One region of the Streptomyces sp. NPDC048370 genome, then DNA from elsewhere that is predicted to be linked to it. Evidence: predicted binding sites of a transcription regulator. Region 1 holds the regulator's gene; the other holds the start of a gene.
The links. Region 1 encodes HspR, which represses chaperone genes until heat shock. Its sites were predicted from a motif close to TTGAGNNNNNNNNNCTCAA; they were not measured.
Positions count from the first base shown of each region.

Region 1 (3,404 bases):
GCCAGGTCGCCCTCGAACTGCGCCACACCGGCCTCGTCGAGTACCTCGTCGGCGTCTTCGAGCAGTTCTGGCTGCAGGCGATCCCGCTGGAGAACCCGGTCACCTACCAGCCGCCGCTCGACGGCATCAGCGGCATCCAGCGATCCATCGCCAAACTCCTCGTCGAGGGCCACGTCGACGAGGCCATCGCCCGCCGGCTCGGCATGAACGTCAGGACCTGCCGGGCCCACATCGCCAAACTCGCCTCGGCGCTCGGCAGCGGAAGCCGCGCGCAACTCGGATACCTCATCGCCCAGTCCGGGCTTCTGGAGCAGGATCACTGACCTTGTACGTACAGATCGACCTCGACGGACCGGCCGGAACCCTCCGCGTCTCCGGCCATGAGCTGCCCACGGTGGAGCTGGTCCGCGCCCCCGGCGACGAACCCGACCCGCTGATCCCCATCGGCACCCGCGCCGCCGCCCGCCTCACCCTCACCGTCGACGGCGCGCCCGCGCGGATCCGCCCCGGCCGGGGGCGGCTCCTGCGGCGCTCGTACCGCGTCGACGCCACCGTCTCCGGCACCCGCTACCGGCTCGTCCCCTGCTCGTACGTCGAGAGCCGGCTGCTCCGCGACGGACGCCCCCTCGGCACGTTCGAGTCCAGCGGGGACGGCACCGCCGACGCCGACTGGGCCCCGGACACCGAACCCACCCCCCTGGACCGGGCCGTCGGCACCACCCTCGCCGCCGCCTTCGGCACCGGAGGCGCCCCGTGGTGGGACACGGCGACGAACATCGTCGCGGAGCTCATCCCGTAGCCGTTCCCGTACGGCTACGGCTACGGCTACGGCTACGGCTACGGCTACGAGCACGACGAAGCCCCCTCCACCGTCCGTGGAGGGGGCTTCGTACGAGAACCGCTACTCGCCGGTGCGCTTCGGGCGCCAGACCACCAGCGCGCTCGCCTGCTGCACGTCCTGGTACGGCACCAGGTCGCGCCGGTACGAGGCGTGGACCTGCGCCTCGCGCTGGCGCATCGCCGACGCCGCGCCCTCGACGGCCGCCGACAGCTCGGCCACGCGCTGCTGGAGCGCGGCGACCTGGTTCTCCAGCTCGATGATGCGCTTGATGCCAGCCAGGTTGATGCCCTCGTCCTGCGACAACGCCTGCACCGTGCGGAGCAGTTCGATGTCACGGGCCGAGTAGCGCCGACCACGCCCGGCCGTACGGTCGGGAGAGACCAGGCCGAGGCGGTCGTACTGACGCAGGGTCTGCGGGTGCAGACCCGAGAGCTGGGCCGCCACCGAGATGACGTACACCGGCGTCTCGTCGGTCAGTTCGTACGGATTGCGGCTGCGTCCCGGTCGGCTGTCCATCGGGTCAAGCTCCCTTCGCGGCCTGGAACAACTCTGCCCTGGGGTCCTCGCCCGCCGTCGCCTGACGGTAGGTCTCAAGGGCCTCGCGGGCCTTGTCGTCGAGCTCCTTGGGCACCGCGACCTCCACCGTCACCAGCAGATCGCCGCGCGTCCCGTCCTTGCGGACCGCGCCCTTGCCGCGGGCGCGCATCGTCCGGCCGTTGGGCGTGCCGGCCGGCAGCTTCAACGTCACCGCCGGGCCGCCGAGCGTCGGCACCTTGATCTCGCCGCCGAGCGCCGCCTCGTCGAACGTGACGGGCACGGTGACGGTCAGGTTGTCGTCCTTGCGGCCGAAGACCGGGTGGGCGTCGACATGGACGACGACGTACAGATCGCCGGCCGGTCCGCCGCGCTCGCCCGGAGCGCCCTTGCCGCGCAGCCGGATCCGCTGCCCGTCGGAGACGCCGGCGGGGATGCGTACCTGCATGGTGCGGGAGGACTTGGCCCGCCCGCTGCCCTTGCAGACCTCGCAGGGGGTCTCGGCGATCAGGCCGCGGCCTTTGCAGTCCACGCACGGGTCGGTCAGCGAGAAGCCGCCGCCGCTGCCTCGCGAGACCTGGCCGGTGCCGACACAGGTCGGGCACACGCGGGGCGTGCCGTTCTTGTCGCCGGTGCCCGAACAGGCCTTGCAGGGCGCCTGGGAGGACATCCGCAGCGGCACCGTGGCGCCGTCCACGGCCTCGGTGAAGCTGAGCGTCACCTCGGACTCGATGTCCTGGCCGCGGCGCGGCTGCGTACGCGTGCCCGCGCCGGTGCCCGCGCCCCGGTTGAACAGTCCGCCGAAGACGTCGCCGAGGCCGCCGCCGAAGCCGCCGGCCCCGCCGCCCGCCCCGCCGGGTCCCTGGGCGCCGCCGAAGAGGTCGCCCAGGTCGAAGTTGAACGAGCCGCCCTGCCCGCCGGGACCGGCCCGGAAGCCACCGTTGCCGAAGAGCGCGCGGGCGTCGTCGTACTCCTTGCGCTTCTTGGGGTCACCGAGGACGTCGTTCGCCTCGGAGATCTCCTTGAAGCGCGCCTCCGCCTTCGCGTCGCCCTTGTTGGCGTCCGGGTGGTTCTCGCGGGCGAGCTTCCGGTACGCCTTCTTGATCTCGGCGTCGGTGGCGTCCTTGGGGACGCCGAGAACCTTGTAGTAGTCCTTCTCGACGAAGTCCTTCGTGCTCATCGACGTCCCTCCTCCCGGACGATCTTCGCGTCAGCCCTCCTCGGGGCCACCGCTCTCCTCGTCTGCCGACTTCTCTTCCTTCGCGGCCGGCGTCGCCCCGGGCTGGGGTTCGGCCACCGCCACGCGCGCGGGCCGAATGGTCCGCTCGCCGATCCGGTACCCCGGCTGCAGGATCGCCACGCAGGTCGTCTCCGTGACGTCCGGTGCGTAACTGTGCATCAGGGCCTCGTGGATCGTCGGGTCGAAGGGCTCGCCCTCCTTGCCGAACTGCTGCAGACCCATCTTGGCGACGACGGTCTCCAGCGATTCGGCAACCGACTTGAAGCCGCCCACGAGCTCGCCGTGGTCACGGGCCCGGCCGACGTCGTCGAGCACGGGCAGCAGCTCCGTCAGGAGGCCCGCGATCGCGATCTCCTTGACGGTGACCCGGTCACGCTCCACCCGTCGGCGGTAGTTCTGATACTCGGCCTGGAGCCGCTGGAGGTCCGCGGTGCGCTCGGCGAGCGCGCTGCGGAGCTGGTCCAGCTGTGCCGTGAGGCCGGCCGTCTGTGCGGCGTCCCCGGCCGGGGCCGCCGAGCCCTCCTCCGTGGAGGGGGTCTCGGCGGACTCGGCGGCGTCGTCGGCGCCGGAGGGGACGTCGGGCTTCTCCTCGAAGCCCGGGGTCTCCTCCGTCATCAGGCAGCGCCGCCCTTCGCGTCACCGGGCTTCTCGTCGTCGACGATCTCGGCGTCCACGACGTCGTCGTCGGCCTTGGCCTCGCCCTGCGGGGCGTCGCCCGCGGCGCCCTGCGCGGCCTGGGCGTCGGCGTACATGGCCTGGCCGAGCTTCTGGGAGACGGCCGCGACCTTC
Region 1 covers NZ_JBICYI010000003.1:490,146-493,549, reverse strand. The annotation lists gene ACGFYP_RS09660 (helix-turn-helix transcriptional regulator) at 1-323, shown strand, start outside; gene ACGFYP_RS09655 (hypothetical protein) at 326-799, shown strand; gene ACGFYP_RS09650 (heat shock protein transcriptional repressor HspR) at 902-1,357, opposite strand; gene dnaJ (molecular chaperone DnaJ) at 1,362-2,555, opposite strand; gene grpE (nucleotide exchange factor GrpE) at 2,586-3,230, opposite strand; gene dnaK (molecular chaperone DnaK) at 3,230-3,404, opposite strand, start outside.

Region 2 (3,404 bases), on a different contig from region 1:
CAGGAACGTCTCCTGGACGGCGTCCTCGACGGTCTGGGCGGGGAAGCCGCGGTTGAGGAGATGGGCGAAGAGGGGGCCCGCGTGCCGGGCGAACAGCCGGGACAGCGCGTCCTTGTCGCCGTCGGCGACGGCGTGGACGAGGTGCCCGTCGCACGCGTCGCCCTCGCCGACCGGCCGCGCGGGCCTGCCACCGGCCGGCCTGGCACCGGCAGGCCTGGCACCGGCAGGTCCGCCGTCGGCCGGTCCGGCGCCTGACGGTCCGTCCTCGGCCCCGCCCCCGGCGGCCCCGTCATCGGTGCACTGCCCGCACCCGGGAAAGCTCGTCGTCACGACCTCTGAACGCGGGGGAGGGGTGCGGAGGTTGCAATTCCGCGCCCTCGTTTTCCGGGCGGGCTCCGGCGGGCCCCGGCGGGCTCCGGCGGGCCCCGGCGGGGGGCGCGGTCCGGACCGCGGCCTTACCCGGCGTCCCGCACGATCCCCGTCAGCGGGCACTCGTAGCGCCAGTCCAGGCTGTCGTAGAGGGCCAGGCCGTCGCGGGTGGCCGAGAGGACGCCCGTGGTCGCGCCCGTCTGGGCGGCGGCCGCCTCCAGGGTGCGCATCACGTTCGCGCCGAGGCCGCGGCGGCGGTGCTCGGGGTGGGTCTCGATCTGGTCGGCGACGGCCGTGACCCCCGCCGGGGCCATCTGGCCGCGCGCGGCGAGCGTGCCGTCCGGGGCCACGATCCGGACCCGGATCACCCCGTCCCGCGTCTCCGTCGTCCGCGCGTACCCCTCCGGCGCCGGCGGGCGGGCCCCCGGGTCCAGGGTCTTGGTCATCATGTAGCCGGGGTCGTCGGGGACGGTCCACCCCGGGGTGATCCACCCGGCCGCCTCCTCGGGACCGGCCATGATCTTCAGCCACGCGCCCGGTACGTCGATCTCCTCGCAGAGCTTCCCCACGGACACCGCGTCCGGCGCGGGCAGGACGTGCCGGAAGACGTGCGTCGGCAGGCCGACGTCGATCCGCCAGCCCCAGGGCTCGACGACGGCGGGCGGAGTGCCCCGCGAGACGGTCCAGCCCGCCACCCAGGCGGAAGTAAGAGGCGTAGTGTCCATGGAGGCATTACACCGTCGCCACTCCGCCCCGCACCAGAGTGATCGCTCAGAGCGAACGTCCCCCGGGGAACATCCACGGGCTCACGTGCATTGAGTCCACATAGCTCAACTTGACTGCCGAAGGGGAGATCATGGCTTCGACGTCCTCACCGCTCACTCTGCCTGTGCTGCCGCTCGACGACGAGGTCGTGCTGCCCGGAATGGTGGTGCCGCTGGACCTGTCCGACACCGACGTACGCGCCGCGGTCGAGGCCGCCCAGGCCGCCGCCCGCTCCGGAAGCGGCACCGGCAAGCCCAAGGTGCTGCTGGTGCCCCGCGTCGACGGTACGTACGCCGGGACCGGCGTCCTCGGCACCGTCGAGCAGGTCGGCAGGCTGTCCGACGGCGACCCCGGCGCCCTCATCCGCGGCCTCGGCCGCGTCAAGATCGGCGCGGGTACGACCGGCCCCGGCGCCGCCCTCTGGGTCGAGGGCAGCGTCGTCGAGGAGACCGTGCCCGAGCCGCTGCCCGGCTCCGTGGCCGAGCTGGTCAAGGAGTACAAGGCGCTGGCCACCAGCTGGCTGAAGAAGCGCGGCGCCTGGCAGGTCGTGGACCGCGTCCAGCAGATCGACGGCGTCTCCGCGCTCGCCGACAACTCCGGCTACTCGCCCTTCCTCACCGTCGAGCAGAAGGTCGAACTCCTGGAGACCGCCGACCCGGTCGCCCGCCTCAAGCTCGCCACCGCCCAGCTCCGCGAGCACCTCGCCGAGCAGGACGTGGCCGAGTCCATCGCGAAGGACGTCCAGGAGGGCGTCGACAAGCAGCAGCGCGAGTTCCTGCTCCGGCGCCAGCTGGACGCCGTACGCAAGGAGCTGCGCGACCTCAACGGCGAGACGGACGGCGACGAGTCCGACGACTACCGGACCCGCGTCGAGGCCGCCGACCTGCCCGAGAACGTGCGCGAGGCGGCCCTCAAGGAGGTCGAGAAGCTGGAGCGGTCCAGCGACCAGTCCCCCGAGGGCTCCTGGATCCGCACCTGGCTCGACACCGTCCTCGAACTGCCGTGGAACGAACGAACCGATGACGACGCGACCCAGTACGACATCCAGGGCGCCAAGGCGATCCTCGACGCCGAGCACGCGGGCCTGGAGGACGTGAAGGAGCGCATCACCGAGTACCTGGCGGTACGCAAGCGGCGCGCCGAGCGCGGTCTCGGCGTGGTCGGCGGCCGGCGCGGCGGCGCCGTCCTCGCCCTCGTCGGCCCGCCCGGCGTCGGCAAGACCTCCCTCGGCGAGTCGGTCGCGCACGCGATGGGGCGGAAGTTCGTCCGGGTCGCGCTCGGCGGCGTACGGGACGAGGCGGAGATCCGCGGCCACCGGCGTACGTACGTCGGCGCGCTCCCCGGCCGGATCGTCCGCGCCATCAAGGAGGCCGGGTCGATGAACCCGGTGGTCCTGCTCGACGAGATCGACAAGGTCGGCTCGGACTACCGGGGCGACCCGGCGGCCGCGCTCCTGGAAGTTCTGGACCCGGCGCAGAACCACACCTTCCGCGACCACTACCTGGAGGTCGAACTCGACCTCTCCGACGTCGTGTTCCTCGCGACGGCGAACGTCCTGGAGGCGATCCCGGAGGCGCTGCTCGACCGGATGGAGCTGGTCAGGCTCGACGGGTACACGGAGGACGAGAAGGTCGTCATCGCCCGCGACCACCTGCTGCCCCGGCAGCTGGAGCGCGCGGGCCTTGAGCCGGGCGAGGTGGTCCTGGAGGACGCGTCGCTGCGGAAGCTGGCGGGCGAGTACACCCGGGAGGCGGGCGTACGGAACCTGGAGCGGTCCATCGCGCGGCTGCTGCGGAAGGTCGCGGCCCAGCACGAACTGGGCGACCGCGAGCTGCCGTTCGCGGTCGGAGTGGACGATCTGCGCGGGCTGATCGGACGGCCGCACCACATCCCGGAGTCCGCGCAGGACCCGGCCGAGCGCCGTACGTCCGTACCGGGCGTGGCGACCGGACTCGCCGTCACGGGCGCGGGCGGTGACGTCCTCTTCGTGGAGGCCTCGCTCGCCGACCCCGAGACGGGCGCGGCGGGGCTGACCCTGACGGGTCAGCTGGGCGACGTGATGAAGGAGTCCGCGCAGATCGCGCTCTCCTTCCTGCGGTCGCACGGCGCGGAACTGGAGCTGTCCGTGAGCGGTCTGAAGGACCGGGGCGTGCACATCCACTTCCCGGCGGGCGCGGTCCCGAAGGACGGCCCGAGCGCGGGCATCACGATGACGACGGCGCTCGCGTCGCTGCTCTCCGGCCGGCTGGTCAGGACGGACGTGGCGATGA
Region 2 covers NZ_JBICYI010000009.1:36,013-39,416, forward strand. The annotation lists gene ACGFYP_RS20375 (RNA polymerase sigma factor) at 1-330, opposite strand, end outside; gene ACGFYP_RS20380 (GNAT family N-acetyltransferase) at 456-1,094, opposite strand; gene lon (endopeptidase La) at 1,226-3,404, shown strand, end outside.
Region 2: the regulator HspR is predicted to act here: its motif matches at 1,185-1,203, upstream of lon (endopeptidase La).